Regions from separate parts of the Streptomyces sp. NPDC007872 genome, predicted to be linked through region 1. Evidence: riboswitches for the same ligand, from Rfam matches in the RefSeq annotation. Region 1 holds a riboswitch; the other holds the start of a gene.
What was found. A riboswitch is a leader RNA that binds a small molecule or an ion and turns the genes downstream of it on or off. The one in region 1 is predicted to bind glycine.
Positions count from the first base shown of each region.

Region 2: another riboswitch for glycine. It lies ahead of gcvT (glycine cleavage system aminomethyltransferase GcvT); the one in region 1 lies ahead of gcvP (aminomethyl-transferring glycine dehydrogenase).

Region 1 covers NZ_JBIAEA010000009.1:290,158-297,323, forward strand. Annotated here, with positions in the region: gene ACFYNX_RS28715 (glutamate--cysteine ligase) at 1-198, opposite strand, end outside; gene ACFYNX_RS28720 (hypothetical protein) at 679-1,269, shown strand; gene ACFYNX_RS28725 (DUF5999 family protein) at 1,602-1,808, shown strand; gene gcvP (aminomethyl-transferring glycine dehydrogenase) at 1,899-4,784, opposite strand; glycine riboswitch at 4,963-5,062, opposite strand; gene ACFYNX_RS28735 (PRC-barrel domain-containing protein) at 5,175-5,549, shown strand; gene ACFYNX_RS28740 (DNA polymerase IV) at 5,632-7,110, opposite strand.
Region 2 covers NZ_JBIAEA010000001.1:993,549-1,000,714, reverse strand. Annotated here, with positions in the region: gene ACFYNX_RS04065 (enhanced serine sensitivity protein SseB C-terminal domain-containing protein) at 1-325, opposite strand, end outside; gene ACFYNX_RS04060 (enhanced serine sensitivity protein SseB) at 383-1,123, opposite strand; gene ACFYNX_RS04055 (AAA family ATPase) at 1,248-1,910, opposite strand; glycine riboswitch at 2,079-2,201, shown strand; gene gcvT (glycine cleavage system aminomethyltransferase GcvT) at 2,370-3,494, shown strand; gene gcvH (glycine cleavage system protein GcvH) at 3,572-3,952, shown strand; gene glyA (serine hydroxymethyltransferase) at 3,984-5,252, shown strand; gene ACFYNX_RS04035 (L-serine ammonia-lyase) at 5,414-6,784, shown strand; gene ACFYNX_RS04030 (EF-hand domain-containing protein) at 6,863-7,078, opposite strand; gene ACFYNX_RS04025 (YncE family protein) at 7,151-7,166, opposite strand, start outside.

The DNA of each region.
Region 1 (7,166 bases):
CGGCCCGTTCAGCATGCGGGGCAGGCCGTCGGGACCGGCGAGATTGAGTTCGATCTCCACGCCCATGAGATTGCGCGGCCGGTCGAACCTCTTCTCCGCCAGGAGCCTCGCGAGCCCCGCCAGACATTGCTGGAGTTTCCTCCGGTACTGCTGCCGGTCGGACGGGCCGAACCCGTCGGCCACGACCTTCTCGCCCATCGAAGCGTCCTTCCCCGGGTGGGCGGCCGTCAGGGCGGCCGCGCGTCACGGACCATGATGCCCACCTCTTTGATCCACAACGCCTGCGGGACGGGCCTGTCGGAGGATAGGCTGGATGCAGCACTCCAACGGCACATTCCACGGGCACGGAACAGACGACATATACCAATGTCATATTGTCCTGGGATTCGGGATCGGAATTCAGCCGACCGGCTCCTCGCGGTGTGCGCAGGTGAGAGAGGTATCGTCCTCCTGATTCCGCTTGAACGCCCCTCGAAGACGACCTGATGATGTCTTGTCAGGAATATCGGCGACGTCTAGCGGAAACACTGTGTGAACACATGTCGTATAAACTCCGCGGACGAGGCAGAGTGTTGGCGCCCGGCCATGGCCCCACGGCCCCTCTCTGGCCCCGCCGCCGACAGCGCCGTCGTACCTGCCCACGCGTCACCGTGTCTCCTGAGCGAGAGGCGACCCACCATGCTCCGACCCTCTCCGGCCCCTGCGCCGGCCCTCCGCAGCGTCCTCGCGGCGCTCGGCTCACCGACCGCCGTCCGTGAGGCGCGCACCCCCGCCCTGCGGGCCGCGCAGGGACCGCTGAGTCCCGAACTCCCCCTGCCCGTGCACGTGTTGGGCGTCACCGGAGCCCCGGGGCACCCTCCCCGCATCCGGCTCGCCGGATGGCGCTTCCTCATCCGGAACGGGGACCGGACGATCGCCGGCGCGGACAGCATGCTCACTCCGGACGGCTGGTCCTTCTCGCACTTCTTCGAGGGGCCGTACGTCTCCGCCACGGAGCGGGCCCTGCACCAGGCCGAGGGCCTGCCGGACGTGTACCAGCCCCGGCTGCTCTCCGTGCCGGAGCTCTACATGCTGACCCTCTGGCTGCACGCCGATCCGGAGACGGACGGCACCACCGTCGCCCCGGGCACCGCCGACCTGCTGGTGCCCCTGGCCCCCGCGCCGCCGGGAATCGCGTCCCACCGCCCGTTCCCGATCGCCGACCTGCTGCCCGTCCTCAGCACGCGCCTCGCGCCGCCGCCCCTCCTGGGCTCGGCGGCGCCCGCCTGATCCATCCCACGCGCACCCGCGCCCCGTGACCCGACCGGGCCACGGGGCGCACCGCTGTCCGAAAAGCCCGCCCGAACGCGCCGCCCGAACGCCCCGCCCTTACGGACTAGCCCGCTCGGACCACCCCGAACCATCCGAAGGGACGGGGTGGTCGGGCCGAACCGCCCCTGCGGGTGACGCGTCCTTCCCGGAGAGGACGAGCTGCCGCGAAATCCCTGCGGAAGTCCGTCCCGGGGGCAAGACTTGGACCGGAACCGAACCGACCGACGGGGGCGGCCGTGAGCGCGCAGAGCCGCAGGACATCCACCACGACGCAGCGAAAGAATCCACCCATGTGCCAGCACCAGCCCGCCTGTCCCACCGCCGACTCCGCCGACCGCGAGGCGGCCCGACTGACGGCACACCACCCGGAGCAGGGCTGGAGCCTGCTGTGCAACGGCGTCCTGCTCTTCGAGGACACCGGTGAGCTCCTGCCGGACGGGCAGATCATCGCCCCGCACCGGCCGCTCACGGCGGGCCGGGTGACGACCGCCGCCTGACGGGGCGGCACGAAGCCCGAGGGCCGGTCCGGAGAAGAACTCTCCGGACCGGCCCTCGGTCATGAAACCCGGCCGTGAGGGCCCGCGGTCTCAGTTGTCGTACTCGTCCAGCGGCGGGCAGGAGCAGACCAGGTTCCGGTCGCCGAAGGCGCCGTCGATGCGGCGCACCGGCGGCCAGTACTTGTCGGCGGCCGAGACGCCGGCCGGGAAGACCGCCTCGTCCCGCGTGTACACGTGGTCCCACGCGCCGCCGAGCGCGGCCGCGGTGTGCGGGGCGTTGCGCAGCGGGTTGTCCTCCGCCGGCCACTCGCCCGCGGCGACCTTCTCGATCTCGGCCCGGATCGCGATCATCGTGTCGCAGAAGCGGTCGAGCTCGGTCAGGTCCTCGGACTCGGTCGGCTCGATCATCAGCGTGCCGGCCACCGGGAAGGACATCGTCGGCGCGTGGAAGCCGTAGTCGATCAGGCGCTTGGCGATGTCGTCGACGGTGACGCCGGTCTCCTTGGACAGCGGACGCAGGTCCACGATGCACTCGTGGGCGACCAGACCGGCCGGACCGGTGTAGAGCACCGGGAAGTGCGGCTCCAGGCGCTTGGCGATGTAGTTCGCCGCGAGCACCGCGACCTGGGTGGCGCGCTTGAGGCCCTCGCCGCCCATCAGGCGCACGTACGACCAGGAGATCGGCAGGATGCCGGCGGAGCCCCACGGGGCGGCCGAGATCGGACCGACGCCGGTCTCCGGGCCCGCGGTGGGCTGGAGCGGGTGGTTCGGCAGGTACGGGGCGAGGTGGGCGCGGACGCCGACCGGGCCGACGCCGGGGCCGCCGCCGCCGTGCGGGATGCAGAAGGTCTTGTGCAGGTTCAGGTGCGAGACGTCGCCGCCGAAGTGACCCGGCTTGGCCAGGCCGACCAGGGCGTTGAGGTTGGCGCCGTCGACGTACACCTGGCCGCCGGCCTCGTGGACCTCGGCGCAGATGTCCGCGACGTGCTCCTCGAACACGCCGTGCGTGGACGGGTAGGTGATCATCAGGACGGACAGCTCGTCGCGGTACTGGGCGATCTTGGCCCGCAGGTCCTCGACGTCGACCTCGCCGTCGTCGGCGGTCCTGACCACGACGACCTTCATGCCGGCCATCACCGCGGAGGCGGCGTTGGTGCCGTGCGCGGAGGACGGGATGAGGCAGACCGTGCGCTGCTCGTCGCCGTTGGCCCGGTGGTACGCGCGGACGGCGAGGAGACCGGCCAGCTCGCCCTGCGAACCGGCGTTGGGCTGGATCGACACCTTGTCGTAGCCGGTGACCTCGGCGAGGCGCTCCTCCAGCTCGGTGATGAGCGTGAGGTAGCCCTCGGCCTGCCCGACCGGGGCGAAGGGGTGCATCTGGCCGAACTCGGGCCAGGTCACCGGCTCCATCTCGGTGGTCGCGTTCAGCTTCATCGTGCAGGAGCCGAGCGGGATCATGCCGCGGTCGAGCGCGTAGTCGCGGTCCGCGAGGCGGCGCAGGTAGCGCAGCATCGAGGTCTCGGAGCGGTGCGCGTGGAAGACCGGGTGGGTCAGGTACGCGTCGGAGCGCAGCAGACCGGCGGGCAGCGCGTCCTCGGTGGCGGCGTCCAGGGCCTCGACGTCGGCGGTGACGCCGAAGGCGCCCCAGACGGCGGCGAGCTGCTCGCGCGTGGTGGTCTCGTCGCAGGAGACCGACACGTGGTCGGCGTCGGCGCGGTACAGGTTCACACCGGCCTCGCGGGCGGCGGCGGCGACCGTGTCGGCCTTGCCGGGCACGCGGGCGGTGAGGGTGTCGAAGAAGACGTCCCCGGTCAGCTCGACGCCCCCGGCGCGCAGACCGGCGGCCAGGATCGCGGCGTACCGGTGGGTGCGCAGCGCGATGCCCTTGAGGCCGTCGGGGCCGTGGTAGACGGCGTACATGCCGGCCATGACGGCGAGCAGCACCTGGGCGGTACAGATGTTGCTGGTGGCCTTCTCGCGGCGGATGTGCTGCTCGCGGGTCTGGAGGGCCAGGCGGTACGCGCGGTTGCCGTCGGCGTCGACGGACACGCCCACGAGCCGGCCGGGCAGGGAGCGGGCGTGCTTGTCCTGGACGGCCATGTAGCCGGCGTGCGGGCCGCCGAAGCCCATGGGGACGCCGAAGCGCTGCGTGGTGCCGACGGCGATGTCGGCGCCCAGCTCGCCGGGCGAGGTGAGCAGGGTGAGGGCGAGCAGGTCGGCGGCGACGGTGACGATCGCGCCGAGCTCGTGGGCCGCGTCGATCAGCGGCTTGATGTCGCGGACGGCACCGGAGGCGCCGGGGTACTGGATCAGCACGCCGAAGACGCCGCGCTCGGCGACCTCGGCCGGGATGCCCTCGCTCAGGTCGGCGACGACGACCTCGACGCCGGTCGGCTCGGCGCGGGTCTCGATGACGGCGATCGTCTGCGGCAGGGCGTCGGCGTCGACGAGGAAGACGCCCTTCTTGACCTTGCCGACGCGGCGGGACAGCGCCATGGCCTCGGCGGCGGCGGTGCCCTCGTCGAGCAGGGAGGCGCCGGAGGTGGGCAGGCCGGTCAGGTCGGCGACCATCGTCTGGAAGTTCAGCAGGGCCTCCAGGCGGCCCTGGGAGATCTCCGGCTGGTACGGCGTGTAGGCCGTGTACCAGGCGGGGTTCTCCATCACGTTCCGGAGGATCACCGGCGGGGTGAAGGTGCCGTAGTAGCCGAGGCCGATCATCGGGGCGAGGACCTGGTTGCGGTCGGCGAGCTCGCGCAGCTCGGCGAGCACCTCGGCCTCGGTGCGCGCGGCCGGCAGGCCCAGCGCCTCGGCGTTCTTGATCACGTCCGGCACCGCGGCGGCCGTGAGCTCGTCGAGCGAGCCGTAACCGACCTGGGCGAGCATCTTGGCCCGGGCCTCGGCGTCGGGCCCGATGTGCCGCTGCTCGAACGGGATGCCCTGCTCGAGCTCGGAGAGCGGAATGCGGTTGGCGGTCATGTACGGAGGCCTCCTGGTCGTCACGACCTGCGAGGGGCACCACGGCGCGGGTGCCCGGACGGCCTCCCCCTCTGTCATCTCAACCTGAGAGCTTCACCGGCACGCCTCGCGGCACGCCGGCTTTCACCGTCGGTGAGAGCGCATGCCGTCGGACATCCGCTCTGCTTTCCAGAGTGACCTCGTCCGTGCGGTACGGGGGCCTGAGAGATTCCGGGGAGGATTTGCTCCTTCGGCGCCCACCGGAAGGTTTCTCCGGGGGACTCTCCCGCACGGGGTCGACAGCCACACCCAGCCTACCAGCGCGGTTGAGACTCCCTTCGCTCAAGTGGCCGACATCCCGGATGTGCCCTTTGGTAGGGGGTAGAGGAGTTGCGACCAGTTGGAGGGACCGTGCAGACCGACATCGATCCGCGCAGCCTGATCGGCCGCAAGGCGTACGACCGGAACGGACACAAGATCGGAACCGTCGACGAGGTGTACCTCGACGACGCGACCGGCGTCCCGGAGTGGGCCGCGGTCCGCACGGGCCTGTTCAGCAGGGACGCGTTCGTCCCCCTGGAACCGAGCGACCTGCTCGACGACGGCCTCCACGTCCCGTTCGAACGCGCCCTCATCAAGGACGCCCCGGACTTCGGCGTGGGCCGCCACCTCTCCCCGGAGCAGGAACTCCAGCTCTACCGCCACTACAGCCTCGCCCTCCCCCCGCCCCCCGCGGACACCCCGGACAAGGACTTCGGCCGCCTGGCGGGCCAGGAAAGCGCCTGACCGGAACCGCCCGAAAACACCCCGCAGCCGCCGACGACGCGGCACGCCCCACGGGAAGACCCGCGCCCCTGCCCACCCACCGTCACGGGTGGTGCGGGGGGTGCGAGTGGGAACCCGGCCCGGCCGCCAGGCCGGGCGCACCCCCACGCCCCGCAGCCGCCGACGGCACGGGCACAGGCGCCGACCCCGCCCCCGCCCCGGAACCCCGCACCAGCGGCAACGCCTCCCCCGCCTCCAGCTCCGGATCGTCCACGGCGAACGTCCGCACCCGCCCCGGCGCCGACCCCGGTTCCTCGAACCGCACCGTGACCCGTCCGAGCCCGCTCCCCTGCACCCACCCGGCCCCGTGCACCGCGTGCCGCACGTCGTGCCCGGGCGCCCAGTACCGCTCGACGGGCGCGACGGACCCGGCCCCGACCGGCTCGGCCACCACCACCTCGGGCGCCACCGCAGCGGCACCGGCCTCTCCCCCGCCCCCCTCACCCGTGAGCTCCGCCTGGGCGAACAGGTCCTCCTGCGTGTAGTCCGCGAGCCCGCTCACGCCCACCCCGAGCAGCCGCACGCCCCCCGTGGTGTCCACCGACTCGAGCAGCCGCCCCGCGGCCTCCCGCACGACTCCCAGCGCGTCCGTCGGCCCCCGCAGCGTCTCGGACCGGGTGAGCGTCGAGAAGTCGAACCTCCGCACCTTCAGGACGATCGTCCGCCCCGAGTGCCCCGACGCCCGCAGCCGCTCCACGCACCGCTCCGCGAGCCGCTCGACCTCTCCCCGGATCCGCACCCGGTCGTGCAGGTCCACGGCGAAGGTGTCCTCGACGGAGACCGACTTGGCGTCCCGCTCGGCCACCACGGGCCGGTCGTCGTGCCCCAGGGCCATCCGGTGCAGCGAGGCCCCGTGCGCCCGCCCCAGGAGCCGTACGAGCTCGTCCTCGCCCGCTTCCGCGAGGTCGGACACGGTCGTCATCCCGGCCCGCCGCAGGTGCTCCCCGGTCGCCGGCCCGACCCCGGGCAGGATCCGCACGGACTTCGGTCCGAGGAGCTCCCGCTCGGTGCCCGGCGGTATGAGGGCGAGTCCGTCCGGCTTCGCCTGCTCGGAGGCGATCTTCGCGAGCATCTTGGAGCCCGCGAGCCCCACCGACCCGGTGAGTCCCGTCGTGGCGAGGATGTCGGCCCGCAGCCGCTCCCCCGCGGCCCGCGCGCTCGCCGTGTCGTCGGCGACGCCCCCCGCCTCCAGGTCCACGAAGGCCTCGTCGAGGCTGAGGGGCTCCACGAGCGGGGACAGGCCCCCGAGCAGCCGCATGACCTGCTCGCTGATCGACCGGTAGAAGGCGAAGCGCGGCACGAGATAGGCCGCGTTCGGCGCGAGCCGACGCGCCTGGCCCATCGGCATCGCCGAGTGGACCCCGAAGCGACGCGCCTCGTACGAGGCGGTGGCGACCACGCCCCGCGGCCCGATCCCACCCACGACCACGGGCTTTCCGCGCAGGCTGGGCTTCGACGCCTGCTCGGCGGCGGCGAAGAAGGCGTCCATGTCGAGATGCAGGATCGTCGGCGCGGCTCTCACGCCTCCGATGCTCCCCCATGCCACTGACAACGGCCGGACGCCCCGGGACGCGCCCC
Region 2 (7,166 bases), on a different contig from region 1:
CGTGCGGGTTCAGCCAGACGCCCCAGCGGTCGGGGTAGAGGGCGCGGGCGATCTCGCGGCCGGTGACGCGCTCGTGGCCGCGGTTCCAGCCGGAGGCGGCGAGCTCCTGGTCGGAGGTGACGCAGGGCGCGTAGCCGAAGCCGTCGACCTCCATGTTCCCGTACTGGGCGTCGGGCGAGCCGGGCGTGCCCTGCCAGAGCAGCATCCGCAGCTCGCCGTCGGCGAGGGCGTGCAGCAGCCGCTCGTACGCGTCGTAGCGTCCGGGTGCCACCTGGCGCAGCATGTGCTCGACCTGACCGGCCGCAGCGGTGCCTGACGCACTCACCCTGGGTCCCGCCCCTCTTCCGTCCACCGAATCAGTTCAGCTTAAACAGGGAGCCGCTCACACGGCGGCGCGCTGGTAGAAGGGGCGGACCCGCTCCGTCATCCAGTCCCCGACCGGGTCCTGCGCCATGTCGAGCAGGATGAGGTTGACCGGCCAGGCGACCTCGACGCGGCCGAGGGCCCGGCCGAGGGCGTCCAGGGGGGCGGTCCGGTCGGCGCCCTCCCAGTGGGAGAGCTGGACGCCGATGAAGAGGGCCGGCTCGGTGCCCTCGACGCTGGCGAGGGCGCGGCGGGCGGTGGCGACGACGCCGGTGGCCTCGAACTCGGCGGAGGCGGCGGCGAGGAAGTCGACGGGGTCGTCCTGCCAGTCGGGCTCGAAGAGCCGGACGCGGCCGCCGGACGCGGGGCCGTCGAGCGGGGTCCGGCCGGCGCGGCAGAGCTCGGCGACGGCGGGCGGGGGCAGCGGGACGCCGACGGTGCCGCCGGGGTTCACGGCGATGCCGAGCTGCGGGGGCAGGCCGCGGGCGAAGTCGCGGGCGGGCGCGACGGCGAAGGACATGTGGTCGCCCGCGCAGGCGCGGAGCTGCTGCTCGGAGCTGAAGACGGGGACGTAGGCCGCGCCCTCGATCTCCATGGTGGCGAGGTCCAGGTCGGGGCTGTCGGGGCCGCCGCCGTTGGGCAGGGGGACCCAGACCGGGCTGCGGCCCAGGACCTCCAGGAGGCGGCCGCCCGCCTCGGGGTTGCCGAGCGAGGCGGCAAGCACCTCTTCGAGCTCGTTGCCCGGCCACGTCACGTCCACGGTCCCGTTCCCCTTCTCGCGCGGCCTGCCGTACCCGGCCGCCCGGCAGCACCCTAACGCCGCCCGGGCGGCGCCGTGGCCGGAAGGGAGGGGTACGGGCGCCCGGGACGCGCGGGGGAAGGGGTCAGACCGCCTCCCCGAAGCCGATCGTCCGGAGGGCGTCCGCGGCGTCCCGGTCGAGCAGGGTCACCGAGGCGCAGCCGTGCGGGAGCCGGCCGTCCCCGGCGGCCCGCAGCAGCCGGCCGACCGCGCGGCGGTGCCGGGCGAAGGCGTACGCGGAGACGCCGCGGCCCCGGGCGTCCTGTCCGGCCCTGGCGGTGTCCGGGGTGACGTCGAGGAGGACCAGGTGCAGCTCGCTCCCCCGCCGGCGGGCCTCGCGGGCGAGCCAGCCGCGCACCCAGGACTGGGTGCCGCAGTCGTGCACGACCACGCTCGCGCCGGAGCGCAGGGCGCGGCGCAGCCCGGCGTAGTGCGCGATCCGGACCAGGGGGCGGTAGAGGGCGTACGGCAGGAGGCGGGGCATCCGGGCCTCCCAGCGCTCCCGGGCGTCCTGGGAGTCGATGCCCCGGTCCCCGGCCGCCCGCTTCATGAGGGTGGACTTGCCGCTGCCGGGCAGCCCGGAGACGACCACGAGGTCCCCGGCCGCGAAGGCCAGGGCGCGGGGGCCCCGGCCGCCGCGCTCGCGCAGGTCCCGCAGGATCCGGCCCCGTCCCCGGGACCGGGCGCGGGCCCGTGGGGACGGTATGCCGGTACTCGTCGCGTACGCGCCGGTGTGCTGGATCGTCATCGCCTTCTCCCCCTGCCGGGCCTCGGGAGACCCTTCCCAAGAAGTGTAAAGAAACGGTAATGGGGCACAAGCGATTTGCCGCGCCGACACCGCGTGCAATGATGTGCCCGCCAGGACCTGTCCGGCCCTGGGCGCGCACAGTCGCCGTACAACCGCATACCGGCCGTTCGAATCCGCGCGGGAGAGTTCCGGACCACGCACGTGACCACGCAGTCGTCACGGGGTGTGTCCGGGCGCCGAAGGAGCAAGACCCTCCCTTGAATCTCTCAGGCCCCGTACCGCGTGGATGAGGCAGATCTGAAAAGCGGGACACCGTCGTGTCCCCACCCAAGGTGCAAGCCGGGCTCTCGGTGACGAGGTGCCCCCGGTGAACCTCTCAGGTTCCATGACAGATGGGGAGGACGTCCTCGCCCGTCATGTCTTCGTCACCGAACGCCCTTGGGACCCGGGAGCCACCCCATGACCTCTGCCCCCCGCCTGACCGCCCTCGATGCGCTGCATCGTTCGCTGGGCGCGACCATGACCGACTTCGCGGGCTGGGACATGCCCCTGCGGTACGGCAGCGAGCGCGACGAGCACAACGCCGTCCGCACCCGGGCCGGTCTCTTCGACCTCTCCCACATGGGCGAGATCACCGTCACCGGGCCGCAGGCCGTCGAGCTCCTCGACTTCGCCCTGGTCGGCAACATCTCCACGGTGGGCACCGGCCGCGCGCGGTACACCATGATCTGTCGCGAGGACGGCGGCATCCTGGACGACCTGATCGTCTACCGCCTGGGTGAGACCGAGTACATGGTGGTCGCCAACGCCTCCAATGCCCGGACCGTCCTGGACGCCCTCACCGAGCGCGCGGCCGGCTTCGACGCCGAGGTCCGCGACGACCACGACGCGTACGCCCTGATCGCGGTCCAGGGCCCGGAGTCCCCCGGCATCCTGAAGTCGGTCACCGACGCCGACCTGGACGGCCTGAAGTACTACGCCGGCCTGCCGGGCACGGTCGCGGGCGTGCCCGCCCTGATCGCCCGCACCGGCTACACCGGCGAGGACGGCTTCGAGCTCTTCCTGAAGCCGGAGCACGCCGAGGGCGTGTGGAAGGCGCTGACCGAGGCGGGCGAGGGCGTCGGCCTGATCCCCTGCGGCCTGTCCTGCCGCGACACGCTCCGCCTGGAGGCGGGCATGCCGCTGTACGGCCACGAGCTGACCACCTCCCTCACCCCCTTCGACGCCGGCCTCGGCCGGGTCGTGAAGTTCGAGAAGACGACCAACGAGGGCCGCTTCGTCGGCCGCGAGGCCCTGGAGAAGGCCGCCGAGCGCGCCGAGACCGCCCCGCCGCGCCGACTGGTCGGCCTGGTCGCCGAGGGCCGCCGGGTCCCGCGCGCCGGGTTCTCCGTCGTCAAGGACGGCCAGGTCGTCGGCGAGGTCACCTCCGGCGCCCCGTCCCCGACCCTCGGGAAGCCGATCGCCATGGCGTACGTGGACGCGGCGCACGCGGAGCCCGGCACCCCGGGCGTGGGCGTGGACGTCCGGGGCACCCACGAGCCGTACGAGGTCGTGGCGCTGCCCTTCTACAAGCGCCGGAAGTGACGCGTCCGTCCCACCCGGCGTCTCACCCCGCAAGACCGACGTTCATCAGCACTCCCCCGATCCAGGAGAATCAGGTCATGAGCAACCCCCAGCAGCTTCGGTACACCAAGGAGCACGAGTGGCTGTCGGACGCCGTGGACGGCGTCGCGACCGTCGGCATCACGGAGTTCGCGGCCAACGCGCTCGGTGACGTCGTCTACGCCCAGCTCCCCGAGGTCGGCGACACGGTCACCGCGGGCGAGACCTGCGGCGAGCTGGAGTCGACGAAGTCCGTGAGCGACCTGTACTCGCCCGTCTCGGGTGAGATCGTCGCCGCCAACCAGGACGTGGTGGACGACCCGTCCCTGGTGAACACGGCTCCGTTCGAGGGTGGCTGGCTGTTCAAGGTGCGCGTCGCGGGTGAGCCGGACGACCTGCTCACCGCCGACGAGTACGCCGCGTTCTCCGCCGGGAACTGAGACCGGGCCCGAGACCCCTAGGGATCGATTCATGTCGCTTCTGAACACTCCCCTCCACGAGCTGGACCCCGACGTCGCCGCCGCCGTCGACGCCGAGCTCCGCCGTCAGCAGTCCACCCTCGAGATGATCGCCTCGGAGAACTTCGCTCCGGTTGCGGTCATGGAGGCCCAGGGCTCCGTCCTCACCAACAAGTACGCCGAGGGCTACCCGGGCCGCCGCTACTACGGCGGCTGCGAGCACGTCGACGTGGCCGAGCAGATCGCGATCGACCGGATCAAGGACCTGTTCGGCGCCGAGTACGCCAACGTCCAGCCGCACTCCGGTGCCTCCGCGAACCAGGCCGCCCTCTTCGCGATCGCCCAGCCGGGCGACACGATCCTGGGCCTGGACCTGGCGCACGGCGGCCACCTCACCCACGGCATGCGCCTGAACTTCTCCGGCAAGCAGTTCGACGTGGTCGCGTACCACGTGGACGGGGCCGGTCTGGTCGACATGGCCGAGGTCGAGAGCCTCGCCAAGGAGCACCGCCCGAAGGTGATCATCGCGGGCTGGTCGGCGTACCCGCGTCAGCTCGACTTCGCGGAGTTCCGCCGGATCGCGGACGAGGTCGGCGCCTACCTGTGGGTCGACATGGCCCACTTCGCGGGCCTGGTCGCCGCCGGTCTGCACCCGAACCCGGTCGAGCACGCGGACGTGGTGACCTCCACCACGCACAAGACGCTCGGCGGCCCGCGCGGCGGCATCATCCTGGCGAAGAAGGAGTTCGCGAAGAAGCTGAACTCCTCCGTCTTCCCGGGCTTCCAGGGCGGCCCCCTGGAGCACGTGATCGCGGCCAAGGCCGTCTCCTTCAAGGTCGCGGCCTCGGAGGAGTTCAAGGAGCGCCAGGAGCGCACCCTGGAGGGCGCCCGGATCATCGCCGAGCGCCTGGTCCAGGACGACGTGACCGCCCACGGCGTCTCGGTCCTGTCCGGCGGCACGGACGTGCACCTGCTCCTGGTCGACCTGCGCGACTCGGAGCTGGACGGCCAGCAGGCCGAGGACCGCCTCCACGAGGTCGGCATCACGGTCAACCGGAACGCGGTCCCGAACGACCCGCGTCCCCCGATGGTCACCTCGGGCCTGCGCATCGGCACGCCGGCGCTCGCGACCCGCGGTTTCGGGGCCGAGGACTTCCGCGAGGTCGCGGACGTCATCGCCGAGACCCTCAAGCCGGGCTTCGACGCCGAGAAGGCCGAGGCCCTCAAGGCCCGGGTGACCGCCCTCGCGGACAGGCACCCGCTGTACCCCGGCCTGAAGTGACACCTTAGTAATTTCGTACGCTTTTGTTCGTACGGACATCCGGGGCACCGCGCACACTGGAACGACGGGCGCGGTGCCCCGACCCGTGTCCCCCCGCCCCGCTCGCTCTCTGCACCACCCCGGCAGACAACGACGTCCAGCCCCCCACAAGGAGTCATCCCGTGGCCATCTCGGTCTTCGACCTGTTCTCGATCGGCATCGGCCCGTCGAGCTCCCACACGGTGGGCCCCATGCGCGCGGCCCGGATGTTCGCCCGCCGACTGAAGAACGAGGGCCTGCTGGCCCACACCGCGAAGGTGCGGGCGGAGCTGTACGGCTCCCTCGGCGCCACCGGCCACGGCCACGGCACCCCCAAGGCCGTCCTGCTCGGCCTGGAGGGGAACTCGCCCCGCACGGTCGACGTGGAGCACGCGGACGAGGAGTTCGAGCGGATCAGGGCGAGTGGCCGGATCAACCTGCTCGGCGCCCACGCGATCCCCTTCGACTTCGACGCCGACCTGGTCCTGCACCGGCGCAAGGCGCTCCCGTACCACGCCAACGGCATGACGGTCTCCGCGTACGACGCGGAGGGCGGGCTCGTCCTGGAGAAGACGTACTACTCGGTCGGCGGCGGCTTCGTGGTCGACGAGGACGCCGTGGCCGGCGAGAACCCGATCGTCCCGGACGACACGGTCCTGAAGTACCCCTTCCGCACCGGCGACGAGCTGCTCCGCCTCGCGAAGGAGACCGGCCTGTCGATCTCCGCGATGATGCTGGAGAACGAGAAGGCCTGGCGCACCGAGGACGAGATCCGCGCGGGCCTCCTGGAGATCTGGCGGGTCATGCAGTCCTGCGTCTCGCGCGGCATGTCCCGCGAGGGCATCCTGCCCGGCGGCCTGAAGGTCCGCCGGCGCGCGGCGAACTCGGCCCGCAAGCTGCGCTCCGAGGGCAACCCCGAGGCCCACGCGATGGAGTGGATCACCCTGTACGCGATGGCGGTGAACGAGGAGAACGCGGCGGGCGGCCGGGTGGTCACGGCCCCGACGAACGGCGCGGCCGGCATCATCCCCGCCGTCCTGCACTACTACATGAACTTCGTCCCCGGCGCGGACGAGGACGGCGTGGTCCGCTTCCTCCTCGCGGCCGGCGCGGTCGGCATGCTCTTCAAGGAGAACGCCTCGATCTCCGGCGCCGAGGTCGGCTGCCAGGGCGAGGTCGGCTCGGCCTGCTCGATGGCGGCCGGCGCCCTCGCCGAGGTCCTGGGCGGCTCCCCGGAGCAGGTGGAGAACGCCGCCGAGATCGGCATGGAGCACAACCTGGGCCTGACCTGCGACCCGGTCGGCGGCCTGGTCCAGATCCCCTGCATCGAGCGCAACGGCATGGCGGCGGTCAAGGCCGTCACGGCCGCGAAGATGTCGATGCGCGGCGACGGCAGCCACCTGGTCTCCCTCGACAAGGTCATCAAGACCATGAAGGAGACGGGCGCCGACATGAGCGTCAAGTACAAGGAGACGGCCCGCGGCGGGCTCGCGGTGAACATCATCGAGTGCTGAGCCCCCGGGCCTCCGGGGGCCGGGCCGGCCCCGGACGGGCGGGCGACCGGGGTCGCGCGGCCCGTCCGGGCGGGCGGGTCAGGCCTTGCTGAGGTGGGACCAGAACTCGTCCCACGACAGCTTGCCGTCGCCGTTGTCGTCGCGCTGCTTGATGAGCGCCTCGGCGACCGTCTCCGTGACGTGGAAGTCGCCCAACTGGGCCATCACGCTCTTGTACTCCGCGGCGGTGATGAAGCCGTCCCCGTCCACGTCGTACCGGTTGAATGCCGTGCGTGCCGACTCGATGTCCGCCACTGTTTCCGCCCCTTCATGGTGCTTGTCCGACGGGGTCAGATTAGCCGCCCCGGCCCGGCGGCCCGACGGGGGTCAGCGGAAGACGCCG